DNA from 4 places in the Streptomyces sp. V3I7 genome. Region 4 is predicted to be linked to each of the others. Evidence: riboswitches for the same ligand, from Rfam matches in the RefSeq annotation. Region 4 holds a riboswitch; each other region holds the start of a gene.
What was found. Region 4 has a riboswitch for cyclic di-AMP ahead of QFZ74_RS14865 (M23 family metallopeptidase). Riboswitches for the same ligand answer to the same signal wherever they lie in the genome.

Region 1: linked by a shared signal. The riboswitch ahead of QFZ74_RS03960 (C40 family peptidase) and the one ahead of QFZ74_RS14865 (M23 family metallopeptidase) in region 4 are both predicted to bind cyclic di-AMP.
Region 2: linked by a shared signal. The riboswitch ahead of QFZ74_RS12860 (transglycosylase family protein) and the one ahead of QFZ74_RS14865 (M23 family metallopeptidase) in region 4 are both predicted to bind cyclic di-AMP.
Region 3: linked by a shared signal. The riboswitch ahead of QFZ74_RS19155 (NlpC/P60 family protein) and the one ahead of QFZ74_RS14865 (M23 family metallopeptidase) in region 4 are both predicted to bind cyclic di-AMP.

What each region holds. Positions count from the first base shown of each region.
Region 1 is NZ_JAUSZK010000001.1:820,734-826,342, reverse strand. Features, by position in the region: gene bioB (biotin synthase BioB) at 1-967, opposite strand, end outside; gene QFZ74_RS03980 (8-amino-7-oxononanoate synthase) at 1,118-2,245, shown strand; gene QFZ74_RS03975 (DUF397 domain-containing protein) at 2,336-2,560, opposite strand; gene QFZ74_RS03970 (helix-turn-helix transcriptional regulator) at 2,580-3,443, opposite strand; gene QFZ74_RS03965 (ATP-binding protein) at 3,655-4,122, shown strand; gene QFZ74_RS03960 (C40 family peptidase) at 4,115-4,588, opposite strand; cyclic di-AMP (ydaO/yuaA leader) riboswitch at 4,592-4,802, opposite strand; gene QFZ74_RS03955 (hypothetical protein) at 5,131-5,445, opposite strand; gene QFZ74_RS03950 (ATP-dependent Clp protease proteolytic subunit) at 5,453-5,609, opposite strand, start outside.
Region 2 is NZ_JAUSZK010000001.1:2,782,911-2,788,519, forward strand. Features, by position in the region: gene QFZ74_RS12845 (DUF501 domain-containing protein) at 1-504, opposite strand, end outside; gene QFZ74_RS12850 (septum formation initiator family protein) at 667-1,143, opposite strand; gene eno (phosphopyruvate hydratase) at 1,303-2,589, opposite strand; gene QFZ74_RS12860 (transglycosylase family protein) at 2,876-3,592, opposite strand; cyclic di-AMP (ydaO/yuaA leader) riboswitch at 3,597-3,765, opposite strand; gene QFZ74_RS12865 (transglycosylase family protein) at 3,964-5,010, opposite strand; gene QFZ74_RS12870 (cytochrome P450) at 5,210-5,609, shown strand, end outside.
Region 3 is NZ_JAUSZK010000001.1:4,079,459-4,085,067, forward strand. Features, by position in the region: gene QFZ74_RS19140 (NlpC/P60 family protein) at 1-532, opposite strand, end outside; gene QFZ74_RS19145 (hypothetical protein) at 998-1,351, shown strand; gene QFZ74_RS19150 (hypothetical protein) at 1,329-2,336, opposite strand; gene QFZ74_RS19155 (NlpC/P60 family protein) at 2,364-3,539, opposite strand; cyclic di-AMP (ydaO/yuaA leader) riboswitch at 3,545-3,709, opposite strand; gene pcrA (DNA helicase PcrA) at 4,044-5,609, shown strand, end outside.
Region 4 is NZ_JAUSZK010000001.1:3,204,765-3,210,373, reverse strand. Features, by position in the region: gene QFZ74_RS14875 (dihydrofolate reductase family protein) at 142-1,272, shown strand; tRNA gene QFZ74_RS14870 (tRNA-Met) at 1,382-1,455, shown strand; cyclic di-AMP (ydaO/yuaA leader) riboswitch at 1,788-1,947, shown strand; gene QFZ74_RS14865 (M23 family metallopeptidase) at 1,955-3,004, shown strand; gene QFZ74_RS14860 (PrsW family intramembrane metalloprotease) at 3,117-4,514, opposite strand; gene trmB (tRNA (guanosine(46)-N7)-methyltransferase TrmB) at 4,688-5,530, opposite strand; gene lhgO (L-2-hydroxyglutarate oxidase) at 5,602-5,609, opposite strand, start outside.

The sequences.
Region 1 (5,609 bases), 2.4 Mb from region 4:
CCACCTCGAAACCGGCGTCGGCGATCATCTCCAGGTCGGCCCTGCCCGCCTGGCCCTCGCTGGTCAGGTAGTCGCCCAGGAAGATCGAGTTGGCCAGGTGCAGCGCGAGGGGCTGCATGCCGCGCAGGTGCACCTCGCGGCCGCCGGCGATCCGCACCTCGACGTCCGGGCAGACGAACCGCACCATCGCGAGGATGCGCAGACAGCGCTGCGGGGTGAGGTTCCACTCCTTGGCGAGCGGCGTGCCCTCGAACGGGATCAGGAAGTTGACCGGCACCGAGTCGGGGTCGAGCTCGCGCAGCGAGAAGACGACGTCGACCAGGTCCTCGTCGCTCTCGCCCATGCCCGCGATCAGACCCGAACACGCGGACAGTCCGGCCGCGTGCGCCTTCCGCACCGTGTCCACCCGGTCGGCGTACGTGTGCGTGGTCGTGATGTCGGCGTACGTTCCCTCGGACGTGTTGAGGTTGTGGTTGTACGCGTCCGCGCCCGCCGCCCGCAGCCGGTCGGCCTGGCCGTCCGAGAGCAGGCCGAGGCAGGCGCACACCTCGACGTCCTCGTTCTGCTCCTTGATCGCCTTGATGGTGTCCGACACCCGGTCCACGTCCCGGTCCGTCGGACCGCGCCCGCTGGCCACCAGGCAGACCCGCTTGGCGCCCCCGGCCAGGCCCGCCGCCGCGGCCTGGGAGGCCTCGTCCGGCTTGAGCCAGGTGTACTTGAGGATCCCGGCCTTCGAGCCGAGGCGCTGCGAGCAGTAGGAGCAGTCCTCCGGGCACAGGCCGGACTTCAGGTTGACCAGGTAGTTCAGTTTCACGCGCCGGCCGAACCAGTACCGGCGCACCTTGCCGGCCGCGGCCACCACATCGAGCAGGTCGTCGTCGGAGGTGGCCAGCACGGCGAGTGCCTCGTCACGGGTCGGCAGCTCGCGCCGAAGCCCCTTGTCCAGCAGCGTGTTCAGGAGGTCCATGAGGCCCGATCCTGTCCTAAGGAACCTGCCCCGGCCAAGGATCGTTCGCACAACGAAGCCCGTTCGGAGTGTGTGGGTATTGCCACATCACGGACACCCGGTCGTCCGGCTAGTGTCGGTTCACTGACCTCGTACTCCCCCGGAGGAGCCATGGCGTTCGGCTGGATCGACGGCCAGGCGGAGGCGCGCCGGAGGGCCGGTCTCGTACGGACCCTGCGGCCCCGCCCCGCCGACTCGCCGCTGCTCGACCTGGCGAGCAACGACTACCTGGGCCTGGCCCGCCATCCCGAGGTCATCGAGGGCGCCACGGCGGCCGCACGCACGTGGGGCGGCGGCTCCACCGGCTCCCGGCTGGTCACCGGCACCACCGAGCTGCACACCGAACTCGAGCGTGAACTCGCCGACTTCTGCGGCTTCGAGGCCGCCCTGGTCTTCTCCTCCGGCTATGCCGCCAACCTCGCCGCGGTCACCGCGCTGGGCCCGCACGGCTCCCTCCTGGTCTCCGACGCGGGCAACCACGCCTCCCTGATCGACGGCTGCCGGCTGGCCCGGGGCGCCACCCAGGTCGTGGCGCACGCCGACCCGGACGCCGTACGCAAGGCGCTGGACACGCACGACGGGCCCGCGGTCGTCGTCTCCGACACGGTGTTCTCCGTCGACGGCGACGCCGCGCCGCTCGCCGCTCTCGTCGCCGCCTGCCGGGAGCACGGCGCGGGACTGCTCGTCGACGACGCGCACGGGCTCGGGGTGCTGGGCGACGGCGGCCGCGGAGCCGCACGGGCCGCCGCTCTCGCGGGCGCCGACGACGTCGTCGTCACGGCCACGCTGTCCAAGTCGCTGGGCAGCCAGGGCGGCGTGGTGCTCGGCCCGGCCCGGGTGATCGGCCATCTGGTCAACGCCGCCCGGACGTTCATCTTCGACACGGGGCTCGCCCCGGCCGCGGCGGGCGCGGCCCTGGCGGCCGTCAGACTGCTGCGTCGCGAGCCCGAGCGGGCGGCACGCGCGCGCGAGGTCGCCGCCGAGCTGCACGCGCGCCTGACCGCCGCGGGTCTGGAAGCGGTACGTCCGGACGCCGCGGTGGTCTCGGTGCGCGCGCCGTCCCCCGAGGGGGCCGTCCGCTGGGCCGCGGACTGCCGTACGGCGGGTCTGGCCGTGGGCTGTTTCCGTCCTCCTTCCGTGCCCGACGGCATCTCACGGCTGAGGCTGACCGCCCGTGCGGACCTGTCCCGGGCCGAGATCGAGCGCGCGGTGCGGCTGATCGTCGAGGCGCGGTCATGAGTCGGCGTGACACGACCGTGCGTCGCGGTCCGGGGAGCTGATCGGCGGGAGCTGATCGGCGGGGGCGGACGGGATCGGGGCGTACGAGGCTCAGCGCAGCCCGGCGAGGAAGGCCGCCCAGCTCCCGGGGGAGAAGAGCAGCGCCGGCCCGGCCGGGTCCTTGGAGTCGCGTACGGCGAGCAGTCCGGCCGGGGGACCGGAGCGCGGCCGGGCCGTCTCCACGCAGTTGTTGGCTCCCGTGCTGTAGCTGCTGCGCAGCCATCGCACGCCGTACAGATCGGTACTGGAGGGGACGATCCGAGGCAGTGCTGACATGGTGCCTCCTTATGCGCGGTCACCCTGTCCCGGCGAGGTAATCCAACGAGTCCTCGGGTGAAAGCGCGTGTATCCGAAGGGAGTCGAAGGCCTCCGAGTAGGCCTGGAGGTCTTCTTTCCGTTCGAGATGGAGGCTACTCGTCAAGTGGTCGAGAACGACCACATCCAGATCAGAAGTGCTCGGAAATGAGAAGATAACGAAAGGACCGGTGATGCCGATATGTGCTCCCGCAGCGAACGGCAGTACCTGGAGCGTGACTTGGGGCAACCGGGCCGCCTCGACCAGCCGCCGCCGCTGCCGCGCCATCACCTCCGGCCCGCCGACCTCCCGCCGCAGCACCGCCTCGTCCAGGACGGCGGTCAGCTGAAGGGGCCGCGGTGAGCGCAGGACGTCCTGCCGGGCGAGGCGCACCTCCACCAGGGCGTCCAGCCGCTCGTCGTCGGGTTCGTCGTCCGTCCGGCCCACTGCGGCCCTGGTCACCGCACGGGCGTACTCGGACGTCTGGAGCAGCCCGGGGATCACCGAGGTCTCCAGTGTGCGCATCCCGCTCGCCTGCGACTCCAGGCTGATGAAGTCCCGGTAGGCGGGCGGCAGGACGCCCCGGTACGCGTGCCACCAGTGGTCGCGGCCGCCGCCGCTCTCGGAATACGCCAACGCGAGTAAGAACTCGCGCAGTTGGCCGTCGGTCACTCCGTAGATGTCCAGGAGTGACCGCACGTCCGCCGGTTTCACGCCGCTCGCGCCCGTCTCGATACGGCTCACCTTCGACTGGTGCCAGCCCACCAGCCGGGCCGCCTCGCCGCTCGTGAGACAGGCGCCGGCACGCAGGGCACGCAATTCGGCACCCAGTTTCCGCCGGCGCACCGCGGGACCGTGCTGCATGGGCTCCTCCCTACCTCTTCCGAGGCGCCCGAATACGCTCCGCCGTCGCAGAGTTCACCGCATTGGGCGACAGATATATGCATATCTTGGTGGATCGCCCCTCTGACCGACGTGGCAGTGGCAGTCTGGCGACGAGCACCAGTCCGGGACCGTACTCGAACCATCCGCTCCTTGGCGGGCCGCGGTTCCGTGGGAAAGGGACGGCGTCGCCATGGCAGACCATCTGGAAGCATCCCTCACGCTGCCGAGCGATCCCGCCTCGGTCTCCGCCGCCCGCACCTATGTCGTGGGCACGCTCGCGGAGTGGGGGCTGGCGTCGGACACGGACGTCGTCGACACCGTCCGGCTGATCGTCTCCGAACTGGCCACCAACGCCGTACAGCACACCCTCGGGCAGTCACCCACCTTCACGGTGGACGTCGCCCTCGATCGTGACGAACGGCTGCGCATCGGTGTGACGGACAGCCACCCGCGCCTGCCGAAGAGACTTCCCGCCGCCGTCCAGCAGGACAACGGGCGCGGGATGGTCATCATCCGCTGCCTTACCGCCGAGTGCGGCGGCAGGATGCGCATCCGGCCCACCCGCGAGGGCGGCAAGACCGTCTCCATCGAGCTGCCGTGGGTGGTGACGGCGCCCCGGGAAGGCGCCGCCGCCGACAGAAAAGGCCGGGTCAGCTGACCCGGCCGTACCAGACGTTCCTCGTCCAGATCTTCTGGAGTCTGACCACGTCCCCGGTCTTCGGAGCGTGCCAGATCCGGCCCTTACCGGCGTAGATGCCGACGTGGTAGACGCTGGACCCGGAATGGAAGAAGACCAGGTCCCCGGCCTTGCGGTGGCCGGCCGAGACGTGGCGTGTGCGGTTGTACTGCTGGGCGGCCGTACGCGGCAGGCGCTTGCCCGCCTTCTTGAACGAGTACAGCGTCAGCCCGGAGCAGTCGAAGCGGCGAGGTCCGGTGGCACCCCACAAGTACGGGGCACCCCTCTTGGACGCGGCGATCTGGAGTGCCTTGTGTGCCGTCGTGGCGGCAGCGGCTTCGGCGGTGAGGCCCGGCACGACGATGGAGCCGCTCACCGCGGCGATGGTGAGCGCCGAGGCGGTACCCGCCCGGAACACAAGCGACGGGACACGATTGAGCGCGGTCATACGCAACCCTTCGTCAGCCGCCTGTGAAGGATGACCTGTCGGATTCGGGCTGGCGAAGTTGCCCGGTCGCGTTCCCGCGACTTCACCCCAAGGACCGCTCACCGCGGACGGACGTCCGCTGCGGCGACCCGTCTTGCCTGGGTCCTCCACTCCTGCCGATCCACTTCCGTCGACCGGTCGTCCGGGCGGCGGCAGGACTCGGCGTCCGCCCGGACCGCCCCGCCGCGGTGGCGGGGGCTTGTCGTCAGACACGGATCTTCACTCACGGAAGTCCGAAAATCCGAGTGGAACCGGGCATTTGTGGAGTTGCTCACTGGGCGCCCGTTCGGGTGGACACTGCCCCGTACGGGTCTCCGGGTCCGGGGGTGACGCACCCCCGGACCAGCGCGGAAGCACTTCGGCGCCCCCTTCGCGCGCGCACGCCGTGCAACCCGCACGGTGCCAAAAAAGGATGGTCGTCTACTCCGAACAGGGGTACGTCATTTGGTCCGTTTCGTCATAGTCGTGTCGCGTCGATTCCGGCCGTGCCGAGCGGGGCGGTGTCAGTGCGTGCGGTCGGGCGGCGGCGGCACGCTCACCCGGGCCGTTCGGCGCTCGCCGTCCAGGACGCGCAGCGCCCGCGCCAAGGTGGCGTTGTGCAGCTCGGTCTCGCCGCGACGGTGCATCAGCGCGAGCGCGTCCCGCAGCGCGACGGCCGTGCGGACCAGGGCCTGCGCGGCCCGCAGTCCGCCGTACGTCCCCGTGTTGCCGGCCGGGTTGATCCGGCCCAGCAGATCGACCGCCTCCAGGTAACGGTCGATCAACTCGCCCTCGGCGCGGGTCAGCGCGGGCAGGGGCGGCAGTTCCGGCGGCAGCATCGGCCCCTCACTCCGCGTCCGGCGCCGTGCGCGACGCCTTGCGGCTGGGGACGACGCCGTCCACCAGCCCGTACTCCAGCGCGCCCCGGGCGTCGAGGATGAGGTCCCGCTCCAGGTCATGGCTGACCTGATCCGGGGACCGCCCCGTATGGCGTACGAGCAGC
Region 2 (5,609 bases), 420 kb from region 4:
CACGCAGGCGCCCTTGCGCCACCACTCCGGCAGCATCGCGAGGGCCTCGTCGCCGAGCGGGTTCACGCCCGGTCCGGCGGCCAGCGAGTGGGCGACCAGTACGTGCAGGCACTTCACACGGTCCGGCATGCCGCCCGCGCTCGGGAAGTTCTTGAGCTCTTCGATCTCGTCGCGGCGCCGGATGTAGTCCTCGTGCGCGGCGCGGTACGCGGCGGCCAGCTCGGGGTCGGTCCCCAGACGCTCCGTCATCTCCTTCATGACGCCGCCGGCCTCCAGCGTGCCGATGGCCGAGTTGGCCTTCGGGCACGTCAGGTAGTAGAGCGTCGGGAAGGGCGTGCCGTCGGGCAGCCGCGGGGCCGTCTCCACGACGTCCGGCTGTCCGCACGGACACCGGTGCGCGATGGCCCGCAGCCCGCGCGGGGGACGTCCCAGCTGCTGCTTGAAGGCCTCGACGTCCGCGTCGGTGGGCTCGGTGCGCGGAGTGGGCGGCGGAGGCGTTTCCATGACTGTCTTCAGGCTGTCTTTCTCTGTGTCTGTCAGTACTGCGGGTCTGTCAGTGCTGCGGGTCTGTCAGTGCTGCGGGTCTGTCAGTGCTGCGAGGGGCCGCGGGGGGGCTGCGGCACCGTGGGGGCCGGCCACGCGGCTGGTCTCACCAGTGTGCCGGGCTCACCGGTCCGAGGCGTCGGACTTGTCGACCCCGTCCCAGATGTTCGCGTACCAGGGGCGGTCGGCCGCCGTCTCGTCGGTGCGCGCCCGCTGGGCGGCGCCCGGGTCGATCACGACGTATCCGGTCTCGCCGGGGCGCACGTAGTGCAGCCGCTGGCGGATCTGCTGCTCGGCGTACGCGTCGTCCTGCCAGCGCGCCTTCAGGTCGCGCAGCTGCTCGACGCGCTCCCTGGCCTGCTCGCGCTGGCGCTTGAGGTCGGCGATCTCGGCGCGCTGGGAGACGTACTGACGCATCGGATAGGCGAGCGCGACGATCAGCGAGCACAGGACGAGCGCGAGCAGCGCCGCGCGGCCGGTGAGCCGGGAGCGGCGGGCCTGGCGCTTGGTCTGGGAGCGGTAGACACGGGCCGCCGTCTGCTCGCCGAGCAGCCGCAGCCTGGTCGCGGTGGAGAACCGGTCCCGGTCCTTCACAGCCATGTTCCCCGCCTCCCGTTTCACGCGCGTACGTCCCCGCACACGGTACGGGACCGGTACGGGGACGTACGTACGACTGGCGAAGCCTTGCCTAACGGCTCAGCCGGAAGGGGTCAGCCCTTGCTGTGCCCGATGGTCCGCAAAGCGGACGTGCGGGAAGGCTCAGCCCTTGAAGCGCGGGAAGGCGCTGCGGCCGGCGTACACCGCGGCGTCGTCGAGGATCTCCTCGATGCGCAGCAGCTGGTTGTACTTGGCGACGCGGTCCGAGCGGGCCGGGGCGCCGGTCTTGATCTGGCCGCAGTTCACCGCGACGGCCAGGTCGGCGATGGTGACGTCCTCGGTCTCGCCGGAGCGGTGGGACATCATGCACTTGAAGCCGTTGCGCTGGGCCATCTCGACGGCGTCCAGGGTCTCGGTCAGCGAGCCGATCTGGTTGACCTTGACGAGCAGGGCGTTCGCGGAGCCCTCCTCGATGCCGCGGGCCAGGCGCTCGGGGTTGGTGACGAAGAGGTCGTCGCCGACGATCTGGACCTTGTCGCCCAGCTTCTCGGTGATGACGTTCCAGCCGGCCCAGTCGTCCTCGAACAGCGGGTCCTCGATGGAGACGAGCGGGTAGTCCGCGACGAGCTGCTCGTAGTACTCCGTCATCTCGGCGGCGGAGCGCTCCTTGCCCTCGAAGAGGTACTTGCCGTCCTTGTAGAACTCGGAGGCGGCGACGTCGAGCGCGAGGGCGATCTGCTCACCGGGGACGTACCCGGCCTGCTTGATGGCCTCGAGGATGAGGTCGAGGGCCTCGCGGTTGGAGCCGAGGTTCGGGGCGAAGCCGCCCTCGTCGCCGAGGCCGGTGGACAGGCCCTTGGTCTTCAGGACCTTCTTCAGCGTGTGGTAGACCTCGGCGCCCCAGCGCAGGGCCTCGGAGAAGGACTCCGCGCCGATCGGCGCGATCATGAACTCCTGGATGTCCACGTTGGAGTCGGCGTGCGAGCCGCCGTTCAGGATGTTCATCATCGGAACGGGCAGCAGGTGCGCGTTCGGGCCGCCCAGGTAGCGGAAGAGGGGGAGGTCGCTGGCCTCGGAGGCGGCGTGGGCGACGGCGAGGGAGACGCCGAGGATGGCGTTGGCGCCGAGCGAGCCCTTGTTGTCGGTGGCGTCCAGGTCGAACATGGCCTGGTCGATCAGGCGCTGCTCGGTGGCGTCGTAGCCGACGAGCTCCGGTCCGATCTGCTCGATCACGGCGAGGACGGCCTTCTCGACGCCCTTGCCCTGGTAGCGGTTGGGGTCACCGTCGCGGAGCTCGATGGCCTCGAAGGCGCCGGTGGAGGCGCCGGACGGAACGGCGGCACGACCCGTGCTGCCGTCGTCGAGGCCGACCTCGACCTCGACCGTGGGGTTGCCTCGGGAGTCCAGGATTTCCCGGGCTACGACGACGTCGATGGACGGCACGAGCATCTCCTTCTTGGGATGTGACGCTGGGAGTGCGGGGCGCGGGGGCCTCGATGGCCCGGTCCGTGCCCTGCGACTAGAGCCTAACCGCCCGGGGGTGCGGGTCGGCCGACCGACCGCCCCCTGGACACGGCGACCGTAGTACACATTGTTTCCGGGCGGAACAAAGGGGCTGGGGGCGGGTGCAGGCGGGGGAGCATGAGGCGGAAGCAGGGAGCACCGGAAAAAGCAGACCCCGCCCCGGCACGCATGGGGGAATGCGCACGGGGCGGGGAGACTTGGGGGGCGGCTGCTACTTCAGGTGCAGCTGCTGGCCCGGGTAGATGAGGTCGGCGTCCTCGACGATGTCCTTGTTCAGCTCGAACAGCTTCTTCCAGCCGCCCTCGACCTTGTGCTTCTCGGCGATCGAGCCGAGGGTGTCGCCCTTGACGACCTTGTACTCGCCGTCACCCTTCTTGACCTTCTTGCCGGTCGGGGTGCTGACGGTCTTGCTCGCGGCCGGGCGGTCGGTGGAGCGCGTGGCGGCCTGCGGCTCGGCGGCGCGGGCGGTGGTGTCCGGGGTGCTGGTGCTGGTGCCCGCGTTCGTGCCGGTTCCGGTGCTGGTGCTCGTGCTGCCGGAGGTGCCGCCGTTGTACGGGGTGCTCGACAGGCCCGTGCCGCAGTTCGGCCAGGCGCCCTTGCCCTGGGCGGCGAGGACCTTCTCGCCTATCTCGATCTGCTGGGACTTGGTGGCCTTGTCGGCGGTGGCGGCGTACTGCGTGCCGCCGTACGCGGCCCAGGTGGAGGCGGAGAACTGCAGACCGCCGTAGAAGCCGTTGCCAGTGTTGATGGACCAGTTACCGCCGGACTCGCACTGGGCGACGGCGTCCCACTCGGAGGCGGTGGCGGCGGAGGCGTTGCCGGCCGCCATCAGCGGAGCGGCGACGGCGGTGCCGGCGACGCCGGCGAGTGCGAGGGCGCGGATGGCCTTGGCCGGACGGCGGTGCTTGCCCTTGCTGGAAAACAGCATGGATCGATCCCCTCACCGACGCCTGCGAGGTGAGCTGTCGGGTTCGGGCCGGTTGAGTTGCCCGGCCACATCCCTCACGGGACATGGCTTCACCCCGAGCCGGTCACGGCATCAACTGCCGGTTCCGGCACTTACCTTGGGTCCCCCGCTCCTGCCTACGGCGCTTGACGCGACGACTGTTCCCGTACGGCCGCTGGCAGGACTCGGCGTTGCGGCAGCCGGGGCTCGTGGTGACGAGCGGACATGACCGTAGACACGCGATCCGCCGAATTCCAAAGACGATCAGGGCTTCTGAGACTCATCCCACACTTTCACCAAACGGGACATTTAACGCCTAAACGGGGCGTCAACTCCCGCCCCATTTCGCCCGTTCAGGAATCGAAATGCAGGGTCTGACCGGGGGCGATGTGGCTCGGGTCGTCGCCGATGACCTTCTTGTTGCCGGCGTACAGCGCGCGCCATCCGCCGTCCACGTCAAGGGAGTCGGCGATGGACGCGAGGGAGTCACCCTCGCGGACGGTGTAGGCGTGCCGCCCGGCGGAGTGAGCATTCACCCCCTTCGCGTCACTCGTCCCGCTTTCCTCCGCGCTGACGCCACGGTGCCGCCCGCCGCCGACCGACCCGGTGTCGACCAGGCTCCAAGTGCTGCCACTGCGCCACGCGTTGTCGGATTCTTCGGCGCCACGGGAGACCGAGGGCGAACCGTCGCCCGTCCGCGCCTCACTCTTCGCACCGGAAGACGACGACTTGCCGGACTTGCCCGCATTATCGGAGTCGGTCGAGCCGTCACCGACTGCCGCGTCACCCCTCGGTGAGTGCGAGTCCGACGGCGAGGCGTGAGACGCGGAATCGGACGCGGAGCTCTCACCCCGGGAGCCGGAGTCGCCGCCGGAGTCGGATCCGGACGTCTCGCCGGGCGACAGCAGCGAGCCGAGCAGACCGTCCGAGCCGGAGGAGCCGGATGAGTCCGAGGAATCCGACGAATCGCCGGATTGGGACGAACCATCCTTGGAGACGCCGGTGTCGACGTGGACCGAGCTGGAGTCGCTGCTGAGCCCGTAGAGCAGGGCACAGGTCGCCCAGCGCTTCGTGCCCTGGTCGGCGAGGATCTTCTCGGCCACGGCTATCTGCTGCGAACGGCTGGCCTCGTCGGGGCTCGTGGCGTACTGACCGCCGCCGTACTTGTCCCAGTCCTCCTGGGACATCTGAAGGCCGCCGAAGTAACCGTTGCCCGTGTTGGCGCTCCAGGAGCCGCCGCTCTCGCAGTCGGCCACCCTGTCCCACGTCGTGCCGTCCGCCGCGCTGGCACTGGCCGCGCCGAGCAGGGGGATGGCGATGGCAGAGCCGGTCACTCCGGCCGCGACGAGGAGAGCCGGAGCCTGACGGGGGCGACGGTGACGACCGTTCCCGGAGATCATGCGGAAGCCTTTCGTGCGACGGCGTTGACCGGCGCGGCGAAAAAGGCGCACGTGCCGCGCTGACGAGTGAACGTATAGGCACACGATCACTAGTCACAAGTTCGATGCGCAGAGATCACGTGAAGATCACAGCGCCTCCCACACAATCCCCCACCGGCCGCCGATATCCGGATACAGCGGACTCCGTCACCCCCTCTCCATGCCCGCGCGGACGCCCGTCCGCTCCGGTTACGGTCGTGCTGTGAACGCCCCGAACACCGCCCCCGAACTCTTCACCTGGGAATTCGCCAGCGATCCCTACCCGGCCTACGCCTGGCTGCGCGAGCACGCCCCGGTCCACCGGACGCGGCTGCCCAGCGGGGTCGAGGCCTGGCTCGTGACCCGGTACGCCGACGCCCGCCAGGCGCTCGCGGACAAGCGGCTGTCGAAGAACCCCGAGCACCATGCCGAGGACGCGCACGGCAAGAGCAAGACCGGCATTCCGGGCGAGCGCAGTGCCAACCTCATGACGCATCTGCTCAACATCGACCCGCCGGACCACACCCGGCTGCGGCGGCTCGTCTCCAAGGCGTTCACTCCGCGCCGCGTCGCCGAATTCG
Region 3 (5,609 bases), 870 kb from region 4:
TGAGCGAGGCCAGTTCGACGCGGGTGGCGCCGCGCAGGCGCTCGATCTCGCCGAGCTGTCCGCGTACGAGCGTGACGGCCTGGGACTGGCGGTCGCCCGCGCGCTCGGCGAACTCGGCGCCCTCCAGGTACTGGCGGGGGTCGTTGGAGAGCGCGAGCTGGAGCGCGGGGTCGAGGCCGCCGCTGCGGTACTGGGCGGTGGCGATCGAGCCGAGGGCGTTGCGGGCCGAGCCGAGCTTCCGCTCCGTGCGGGCCGACCGGTCGCGCAGGGTGCTCAGCCGCCGTTCGGCGGCGTCCGCCTTCTCCTTCGCCCCGTTGTACTTCTCCGTGGCGATCTCCGCCTCCTGGTACAGCTTGTCCACCCGGGCCTTGACCTGGGTCGGCGTCAGTTGTGGCTCGGCGTTGCCGGTGCCGTCGAAACCCGTCGCGGTCGCCGCGCTCGCCAGAGCGAGCGTCGCCGCCGTACGGACCGCGGTATGGCCGCCGAGCGAGCGTTCTCGGGGCTTGCGGGGCTTGCTGTGCTGCGCTGCCACCTGGACCGTCCGTCCTTTCGTCGAAACCGCGGAGGTGCGCGGGCGCACGACCGGCGGCGGCCGGCACAGGGGGAGCGGACCGCCGCCGGTCTTTCTCTGCGGTGGTGTCCGGCTGCCGCCCGAGGCCCGGGCGGCGGTGGGGACCGGTCACCTGGTCGAGGACGCTAAACCTGGCGGTGTCGTCCTGGTAACGCATGTACGGAAAAGGCGGCACACGACCGCGCGGTGACCACATGTGACAGGAATTCGGATTCGGAGCGGTCTCCTTCGCGCGGCGCGCTGACCGAAGCGGCGGTTCCAGGGCGCGCGAGGGCGCGGGGGTGCTATGCGGGCGATGCATATATGCGACCGCGACTGCCGCACCACCGCGACTGCCGCACCACCGCCACCGCCACCGTGGCCGCGACTCCGGGAAGCGGGGGTGAAGAGCGGCACCGGCCGCGGGGCTCATTAGGCTCCGGAACCATGGACGTACTCATCCAGGTCTTCGTCGGCCTGCACATCATCGGCATCGCCTCCCTCCTGGGCGGCTTTCTCACCCAGATGAAGGCGATGGGCCGGGGCACCGCCCGCTTCGTCCCCGCGATGCTGCACGGCGCGCTGACCATGCTGGTCACGGGCGTGATCCTGGTCGGGCTCAACGAGGCCGACGGTCATCACGTCAACAACATCAAGATCGGCGTGAAGCTGGCGCTGCTGATCGTGATCCTCGCGCTGGTCTACGTGCAGCGGGACGAGGAGACGGTGGACAAGCGGTTCTTCGGCCTGGTGGGCCTGCTGACCGTGGCGAACATCTTCATCGCGCTGCTCTGGACCTGATCCGCGCGCGGGTCGCCGCGACCGCGCCGGCCACCACCGCGATCCACACCGCGACGGCGACCCACACCAGCACCTGACCGGTGCCCGTCAGCCACGGGACCCCGACGGCGGCGGCGACCACGAGCGTCGCCGCCGCCGTCAGTCCCATCGGGTACACCGTCGCCCAGCGGCGTACGTCGTAGCGCAGCCGGGGCCGGAGCAGCTCGGCGCCCAGCAGGACGACGTAGCTCGCCAGGGCGAGGGCGATCAGCGCGATCGTCGAGGAGCGCAGGACGTCGCTGTCGTCGTCGTTCCACAGATACAGGCGGGGGCTGTCGGCGGCGATCAGTTTCGCCCCGGTCAGCGCCGCGAGGGCGAGCGCGCCGCCCGCGATCCAGTGGTCCCCGGCGCCCTCGACCAGCTGCCGTGCGTCGAACCGGCCCAGTGCGAGGGCGTAGAGCGCGAGCCCCAGCCAGAACAGCACCAGTCCGGTGTGCGCGAGCCAGGCGGTCGCCTCGGCCCCGGCCAGCGTGGCGCACAGCAGGGCGACGCCCTCCGTGGCCACGCACGGCAGGAACACCTCCCCGGACGTGGGCCGGTCCTCCGCCCGCTGTCGTACGACCCGCTGCCGTACGACGAGAATCAGCAGCACCGCCCAGAGCGCGGCTGCCAGAGCGAGCAGCGCCTCGGCGAGGGCATGCCAGGAGAGCGCCGAGAAACGGGTCCCGAGAACCGTGGTGGCGGTCGCGGAGGTGAGTGCGTCTGCCGTACGCGCGCCGGTCGCCCAGCGCCCCCGCTCGCGCGCCGGCCCCACGGCCAGGTCCATGGCCAGGCCCGCGGCGAGCACCAGCCAGGCGATACAGGCCACCACGAGGACGACCTCGGACAGGACCTCGTGGCCCGTCAGGTGCAGCCCCACCGACACGATGCCGGTCGCCATGACGGCGGCTCCGGCCACCGGCGGATGCCGTGTCCACCAGGGGCGGGGGAGGGGAGTGCCGGGCATGGACCGATGCTAAGGACGAAAACCCGCTCAGACCGGGCGCACCACGCTGTGGATGATCGACGAGCCGGCGTAGTAGATCGACTCCTCGCGGACGTACGCGCCGGGCTTCGGGGCGTGGATCATCATGCCGTCGCCGATGTAGAGGCCGACGTGGCTGATGTCGTCGTAGAAGAAGATCAGGTCGCCGGGCTGGGCGTCGGCCAGGGAGACCGTGGTTCCGACGTTGACCTGGTCCCAGGTGGTGCGCGGCAGGGAGACGCCCGCGGCCTTCCAGGCGGCCTGGGTCAGGCCCGAGCAGTCGTAGGAGCCGGGGCCGGTCGCGCCCCAGACGTAGGGCTTGCCGATCTGGGCGCGGGCGAAGGCGAGCGCCTTGGCGGCCTGGGTGGCGTACGAGGAGGACGTGCTGGAGGAGGACGTGCCGGACGAGGAGGTGCCCGTCGTCGGGCTCGGTGACGCGGAGCTCTCCTGCTGGGCCGCCTTCTCGGCGGCGGCCTGGCGCGCGGCTTGCTCCCGGGCGAGCTCGGCCGCCTGGCGCGCGGCCTCCTCCTGCTTGCGCTTCTCGATCGCCGCGAGCCGCGCCTTCTCCTCCGCCGTCAGCTTGGACAGCAGTTCCCGCGCGGTGGACAGCTTCGTCTGGACGGTGGACTTGGCGGAGCGCAGCTCGTCCTGCGACTCGGTGAGCGACTCCAGGCTCCTGGTGGCCTCCTGCCGCTTCTTCATCGTCGCCGACTGCTCGGTGACGTAGTCGTCGACCGCGACCTTCTGACGCGAGGTCAGACGGTGCATCAGCTGGTTCTGGTCGAAGTAGTCCTGCGGGGAGTCCGCGAGCAGGAGGCTGGCGGTGCTGGGGGCGGCGGCGCCGGTCCGGTACTGCGCCGCGGCGAACGTGCCCAGCTCCTCACGGGCCTTGTTGAGTTCCTGCGTGCGCTTCGCCACGTCGTCGAGGAGGCCGTCGACCTGCTTGCGCTGCGCGCCGGTCCGCTCCTTCGCGGCGTTGTACTTCTCGGTCGCCGACTCCGCCTGGCGGTAGAGGTCGTCGACCTTCTTCTGCACTTCCTCGACGCTCGGCCGGTCGGCCGACGGGGCGGCCTGGGCCGACTGGGACAGCAGGGCCACGGAGGTGAGGGCGGCGGTGGCCAGAGCGGGGGTGCGTATGCCGGCGAGGCGAGTACCCGTGGGGCGCGACTTGCGGTGCGACGCCAAGAGGGGGCTCCTTCCAGGATCCGCCTACCGAGTTAGCTGTCGGGTTCGGGCGGGTGGTTCGGAAGGCTGCCCTACGGTCCCTCCGCAAGGGGAGGGGGCCGATTCACCCCAAGATCGGGTGGGTCCCCGGCTCCGGCACCACAGGGGGCCGGACTCAGCGGGGGCCGCGGGTCCCGGCGACGTTCGCCGGTGAAGGTCCTGCGGCCCGCCCGGCACGGTAGCCAACTCGTGTGGCCCGTGTGAAGGTTGGTGGGTGATATGCCCGATACATTTTCGTGACCTTGGGAGGGAAGGTCTCCGGCGGCGGTCAATTGGGGGCGGTGTGGGGTGACTTGTCCATGTGAGGGATCGGTGCGCTCGGCCGCGCTGAGGGCGAGTGCGTACCGTAATGGCATGATTCTGGAGAGTTAAGAGGGGAGGGTGGGGTAGCCCACGTCGTCCGTGACCGGGATGTTTTCCGGGCGGCGACGGATTGTCGGTGGGGCGCCCTAGACTCGGAGAGCGATGAGCAGCCTCTTTGACGACAGCTTCCTGGCGGACCTCCAGGCCCCCCGCGGCCGTGCGGAGGAACCGCCGCCGCCCGAGGACGACCACGCTCCGGAGCCGATTCCGGACGATCTGTTCGGCGGGAAGTTCGACCTGCCTCCGGACGGCGCCGGCGCCGGCCGTGACGCCTACTACCGCGACGGCGCCCCGCGCCCCGTCGTCGACCCCGCCGCGCTCCTGGAGGGGCTGAACGACAACCAGCGCGCGGCCGTTGTCCACTCCGGCTCGCCGCTGCTCATCGTGGCCGGTGCGGGCTCCGGCAAGACCCGTGTGCTCACCCACCGCATCGCCCACCTGCTCGGCGGGCGGCATGTGCACCCGGGGCAGATCCTCGCGATCACCTTCACCAACAAGGCCGCGGGCGAGATGAAGGAGCGCGTCGAGCAGCTCGTCGGCCCGCGCGCGAACGCCATGTGGGTCATGACCTTCCACAGCGCGTGCGTGCGCATCCTGCGCCGCGAGAGCAAGCGGCTCGGCTTCACGTCGTCGTTCTCGATCTACGACGCCGCCGACTCCAAGCGCCTGATGTCCCTGGTCTGCCGTGACCTGGACCTCGACCCCAAGCGCTTCCCGCCGAAGTCCTTCAGCGCCAAGATCAGCAACCTCAAGAACGAGCTGATCGACGAGGAGGACTTCGCCGCCCAGGCCACCGACGGCTTCGAGAAGACCCTCGCCCAGGCCTACGCGCTGTACCAGTCGCGGCTGCGTGAGGCGAACGCCCTCGACTTCGACGACCTGATCATGACGACGGTCAACCTGCTCCGCGCCTTCCCGGACGTCGCCGAGCACTACCGCCGCCGCTTCCGCCACGTCCTCGTCGACGAGTACCAGGACACCAACCACGCCCAGTACGCTCTGGTGCGCGAACTGGTCGGCACCGGCGAGCATGCCTCCGGGGACGCCGACGTCCCGCCGGGCGGGTCCGACCTGCCGCCCGCCGAGCTGTGCGTCGTGGGTGACGCCGACCAGTCGATCTACGCCTTCCGCGGCGCGACCATCCGCAACATCCTCCAGTTCGAGGAGGACTACCCGGACGCGACGACGATCCTGCTGGAGCAGAACTACCGCTCCACGCAGACGATCCTCTCCGCCGCCAACGCGGTCATCGAGCGCAACGAGTCCCGCCGCCCCAAGAACCTGTGGACCAACGCGGGTACGGGTGCGGCGATCACCGGCTACGTCGCCGACACCGAGCACGACGAGGCCCAGTTCGTCGCCGAGGAGATAGACCGCCTCACGGACGCGGGCGAGGCGAAGGCCGGCGACGTCGCCGTCTTCTACCGCACCAACGCCCAGTCCCGTGTCTTCGAAGAGATCTTCATCCGCGTCGGCCTGCCCTATAAGGTCGTCGGCGGTGTCCGCTTCTACGAGCGCAAGGAGGTCCGGGACGTCCTGTCGTACCTGCGGGTCCTGGCCAACCCCGAGGACTCCGTCCCGCTGCGCCGCATCCTCAACGTCCCCAAGCGTGGCATCGGCGACCGCGCGGAGGCGATGGTCGACGCGCTCGCCCAGCGCGAGAAGATC
Region 4 (5,609 bases):
CGGGCCACCGCCTGTCCCACGGCGGTGGCCCCGGTTCGCGTCCCGTCCGGTGGCCCTGGCCAGCGGCCGAAGGCGTCGGCTCTCCCGGTAGGTTTGATGCGCCTCGCACCACCCGCCCTTCTCCTCGCCCGGAGGACGCCGATGCCCTTCCCGTACGTCCTCCTCTCCGCCGCCGTCTCCCTCGACGGTTACCTGGACGACACCGGTCCCGAGCGGCTGTTGCTCTCCAGTCCGGCCGACTTCGACCGGGTCGACGAGGTGCGGGCGTCCGTCGATGCGATCCTGGTCGGCGCCGGCACCATCCGCGCCGACAACCCTCGGCTCCTGGTCAACGCGCCCGCGCGCCGGGCGGCCCGGGTCGCCGCCGGGAAGACGGAGTACCCGCTCAAGGTCACCGTCAGCGGCTCCGGCGACCTCGATCCGGGCGCGAAGTTCTGGCACACCGGCGGCGAGAAGCTCCTCTGCACGACCGAGCGCGGCGCGGAGCGGGCCCGGGGGCTGGGCATCGCGGCCGACATCGTCGCGCTGGGCCCCGACCTCGACTGGCGGGCCCTGCTCACGCACCTGTACGAGGTGCGCAGGGTCCGGCGTCTGATGGTCGAGGGCGGCGGGGCCGTCCACACGCAGCTGCTCCGCCAGGGCCTCGCCGACGAGCTCCAGCTGGTCCTCGCCCCGCTGCTCGTGGGCGACCCGAAGGCGCCCCGGCTGTTCGGGCCGGGCGACTACCAGGCCGGACGCCTGCGCCTCCTGGAGTCGCGGCGCATCGAGGACATCGTCCTGATGCGCTACGAGCCGACCGCCCCCGGCGCCGGACAGACGGTCATCGCCGCCGACCGGCACTGGATGCGGATCGCCTGCGAGCTCGCGGCGCTGTGCCCGCCCTCGCGCACGGCGTTCAGCGTGGGCGCGGTCGTGGTCGCGGCCGACGGGACGGAGCTGGCCCGCGGGTACTCCCGGGAAGGGGACGACCCGGTGGTCCACGCCGAGGAGGCCGCCCTCGCGAAGATCGAGCCCGGTGATCCGCTGCTCGCCGGCGCCACGGTGTACAGCAGCCTCGAACCCTGCGCCCGCCGCGCCTCACGCCCCGCTCCCTGCGCCCGGCTGATCCTTGAGTCCGGGGTACGCCGGGTGGTGACGGCCTGGCGCGAGCCGGACACGTTCGTCCCGGGCGCCGACGGGAGCGGGCTGCTCGCGGCCGGGGGCGCCGACGTCGTCGTCCTGCCCGAGTACGAGGCCCCGGCCAAGGAGCCGAACGGCCACCTGCTGGGCTGATCGCGGCCCGCTTCACGGGCCGATCGCGGCCGGCTTCCCGGGCTGGTCGGGGCCCGCGCGGAACGCGTGTGCATTCGGTCCCGCGGATGACGTACACTGGTTTCAACGACGCGGGGTGGAGCAGCTCGGTAGCTCGCTGGGCTCATAACCCAGAGGTCGCAGGTTCAAATCCTGTCCCCGCTACTGAAGACTCAGGGCCGGAATCCAGATCATGGATTCCGGCCCTGAGTGTTTTCCTGGGCCGCCGACTGCAACCCCACCCCCGTACGGGCTCCATCACTGAATGTGAGTGATCCGGAGCCCTCCGCGTAACAACTGACATACCGTCAGACGGCAAAGGTTTGCCCGGGCTTCGCTGAGGGGTGGTCAAGTCGCCCGGGTTTCGCCGGTGATGGCTCGTAAGTCCACCCCTGCAAACCTTGACGATCAAGAGGAACGGCTTGGAATCTCCCCCGCGGGTCTATTAACGTTCGATAACGCAGCGCGGTCGTCCCAGCCGTCACAAGAGGCGGCTCCGTGCGCACGCGCCGAATCCCGCGAGGGAACCGGGGAACCACCACCTTGGGGTGAATCACGCGGATATCGCCGTGGAAACACGGCAGGTATACGCGCGTAGGAGACCTTCCTGCTCCGAACCCGTCAGCTAACCCGGTAGGCGACGGAAGGAAAGGAGCACGCCCGCGTGGCGTCCAACCGGCCCGCCCCAGCAGCCCCCTTCGTGCCGAGTCAGCGTGGCACCGAGGCGTTCGGCTACGGCAGTTACTCCACCGACGAGGGCCCCTGGGAGGAGTGGAACCCGACCGAGGACTCCACTCGTCCGGTACGCGGCCGGCACCGCGTCGCCAAGCAGCGCGGCGGCGGGCTCGCCCGCAGCTCCACCGTTCTGGGCGTCGGCGTCATGGCCGCCGTCGGCGCGGGCGGCATGGCCAGCGCGCACGCCGGCAAGCCGCCGGTCTCGATCTCCATGCCCGACCTGCCCGTGTCCCACCTGCCGGCCGTCGGCTCCCTGCTGGAGGACGAGCCCTCCGCTCCCCAGGGTTCCGCGACCGCGCTCAGCTCCGTGGGCATGACCGGGACCGACAACGCGGAAGATGCCGGCGACGCCGGTGAGGCGCTGCGCAACCGGATCATGGCCCAGGCCGAGCAGCAGCAGGGCCAGGCGGAAAGCAAGGCCGCCGCCGCTGCCGTGGCCGCCGCCGACAAGCAGGTCGCCGACGCCGCCGCTCAGGCGGAGCAGGCCGCCGCGAGCAAGGCGGCCGCGGCCAAGGAGCAGGCGGAGGCCCAGGCCAAGAAGGCGGCCGAGGCGGCCCGGCTGGCCGAGCTCGCCAAGCAGTACGCGCTGCCGACCTCCTCGTACACGCTCACCAGCCTCTTCGGGCAGGCCGGCTCCATGTGGTCCTCCGGCTACCACACCGGTCTCGACTTCGCCGCTCCCACGGGCACGCTGATCAAGGCCATCCACAGCGGCACCATCACCCAGGCGGGCTGGGCCGGCTCCTACGGCTACCGCACGGTCCTCACCCTGGACGACGGCACCGAGCTGTGGTTCTGCCACCAGTCGTCGATCAACGTCAGCGTCGGCCAGAAGGTCTCCACCGGCGACGTCATCGGCCGCGTCGGCGCCACCGGCAACGTCACCGGCCCGCACCTCCACCTGGAGGTCCACCCGGACGGCCAGCCCATCGGCATCGACCCGATGGCATGGCTGCGCGGCAAGGGCGTCAACCCCTGACCGCTCCTTTCGCACGCTCCCCCGGTCACCGGCGGTCCTGACGGCAACCCCCCGACGTCAGGGCTGCCGGTCCGGCGTTTCCCGGGACTTTCCCGGGGCAGGAGGTGCGCGGCTACGACCGGTACGGGTTGTGGTGGACGAACGGTCCGGGATACCTCCCCGGACCCGACGGGTATCCGTACGCGCCCGGCGCCCCGTACGCCGTACCGCCCTGCTGCACTCCGTATGCCGTACCGCCCTGCTGTATCCCGTGCCCCGGCCATTGCGGGGGCACGCGTACGGGGGACGAGATCCGGGCCGCGTATTCCAGGGCCGGGCGCGCGACCTGCCGCCGGTTCCACAGCTCGGTCAGCAACTGCCGCTCGCGCAGGACGAAGTCGGGCCCCGCCCGGCCGAGCCGGCCGCGGTGGCGGAGGAACGCCAGGGACGTCGCGTACGCCTCGTACTGCGCCACGGCCCGCGCCCCCGGCTTGCCCAGGTAGCGGCGGGCGTAGTCGCGGGCCGCGCGGCGCGCGCCCATCGAACCCAGCGCGAACGGCTCGGCCGGGCTCATCCAGCCCGCCATGACATAGGCCGGGAGCTCGTCGCGGACGGTGCGCAGCTCGCGCTGGCGGGTCCAGATCACCAGCCAGGTCAGCACACCGAACGCGGGGACCATGAAGGCGGCGTACACGGCGAGGAAGCCGAGCGCCCCGAAGGAGGCCGAGCCGTTCCACAGCGCGTGCATGCTCATCGCGAGCAGCAGCCCGCACAGCGGGAGCAGGACGCGGCGCGTGCGCTGCCGGGCGGCGGCCTGCGCGGCGATGCCGAAGCCGATGCCGGTGAGCACGGTGAAGAAGGGGTGCGCGAACGGGGACATGACGACGCGCACGAAGAAGGTGGCGGCGGTGACCGAGACGATCCCGCTGTGGCCGGCGAGCTGGTCGGTGCCGAAGGCGGTGCCGAGATAGAGGATGTTCTCGGTGAAGGCGAAGCCGGTGGCGGTGAAGCCCGCTATCACCACCCCGTCGACGATTCCCGTGAAGTCCCGTCTGCGGAAGACGAACACGAGGACGACGGCCGCGGCCTTGGCGGACTCCTCGACGATCGGCGCTACGACGGTGGCGCCGACGGTGTGGGCGCCCGAGGGATCGGCGGTCGCCGTGGCTATCCAGTGGGTGGCGAAGGTGTTGGCGATGATCGCGACCAGAGCCGCCGCGCAGGCTCCCCAGGCGAAGGCGAAGATCAGGTTCCGCCAGGGGCCGGGATCGACCCGGTCCAGCCAGCGGAAGGCGGCCATGAGCAGCGGCACCGGCAGCACCGCGAGCCCCAGCCCGACCAGGAACCCCTCCGTACCGGTCTGCTCCCGCACCAGCGCGAGGATGACCAGCCCGGACAGCGCGAGCAGGGTGATCAGCGCCGCCCACCGCACCCGCCGGCGCTGCCACCAGTGCGCGTGCCGCCGCGCCCCGTGGTCGCTGGGACCGTCGGGACCGGTGGGCGGCGTCGGGCAGGGCGGGAGGGTGGCCACGGCATCGACTCTAGTGATCGACTCTGACAACGGGGGAACAAATGGACGACCGACGACCGACGACCGACGACCGACGACCGACGACCGACGACCGACGACCGGCCCGGCCGTCCGGGACGGGAACGGTCCGCGGTCCCCGGCGCCGCCCCGGTCAGCGACTCCTCAGCGACTCCTCAGCGCTCCACGCGACGGAACAGCAGATCGTTCACCACATGTCCCTTGTCCAGTCCTTGCCCCTCGAAACGGGTCAGCGGCCGGTGTGCGGGCCGGGGTGCGAAACCGCCCCCGGGCACGGTGTTCTCGAAGTCCGGGTGCGCGCCGAGCACCTCGAGCATCTGCTCGGCGTACGGCTCCCAGTCGGTCGCGCAGTGCACGATCGCGCCCGGCCGGAGGCGGGTGGCGGCCAGGCCGAGGAACTCCGGCTGGATCAGCCGCCGCTTGTGGTGGCGCTTCTTGGGCCAGGGGTCGGGGAAGTAGACGCGCAGCCCGTCGAGGGCGTCGGGGCGCAGCATCTCGCGGAGCAGGATGATCGCGTCGCCGTTGCCGACGCGGACGTTGGTGAGCCCGCCCCGCTCGGCGAGGGCCAGCAGGTTGCCCTGCCCCGGGGTGTGCACGTCGACGGCGAGGATGTTGGTGCCGGGGTCGCCGGCGGCCATCTGCGCGGTGGCCTCGCCCATGCCGAAGCCGATCTCCAGCACGACGGGCCGGTCGTTGCCGAACAGCTCGCCCAGGTCGAGGACCCGCTGACCGTCGATGTCCAGCCCCCACTTCGGCCACAGCCGCTGGAGCGCGTCCGCCTGTCCCGTGGTCACCCGGCTCCGCCGCGGCTGGAAGCTGCGGATCCGCCGCTCGAAGTGCGAACCGGCGGGATCGGGCTGCGGACCGTCGGGAAACCGCGGTTCCCCCTTGGCCCGGACCTGCTGGACGGGCGCACCGGAGGCGGGCAGCGCGGTGCCGGGCGCGTCGGCCGTACCGGTGGCGCCGAAGGTTTCGGGGGAGTTCACGGAGTCAGACACAGTGCCTCGATTTTACGTGGGCGAGGACCGCGTACCCCGGGCTCGGGCCGCCCCGGGCGGCGTCGACCGCGTCACAGCT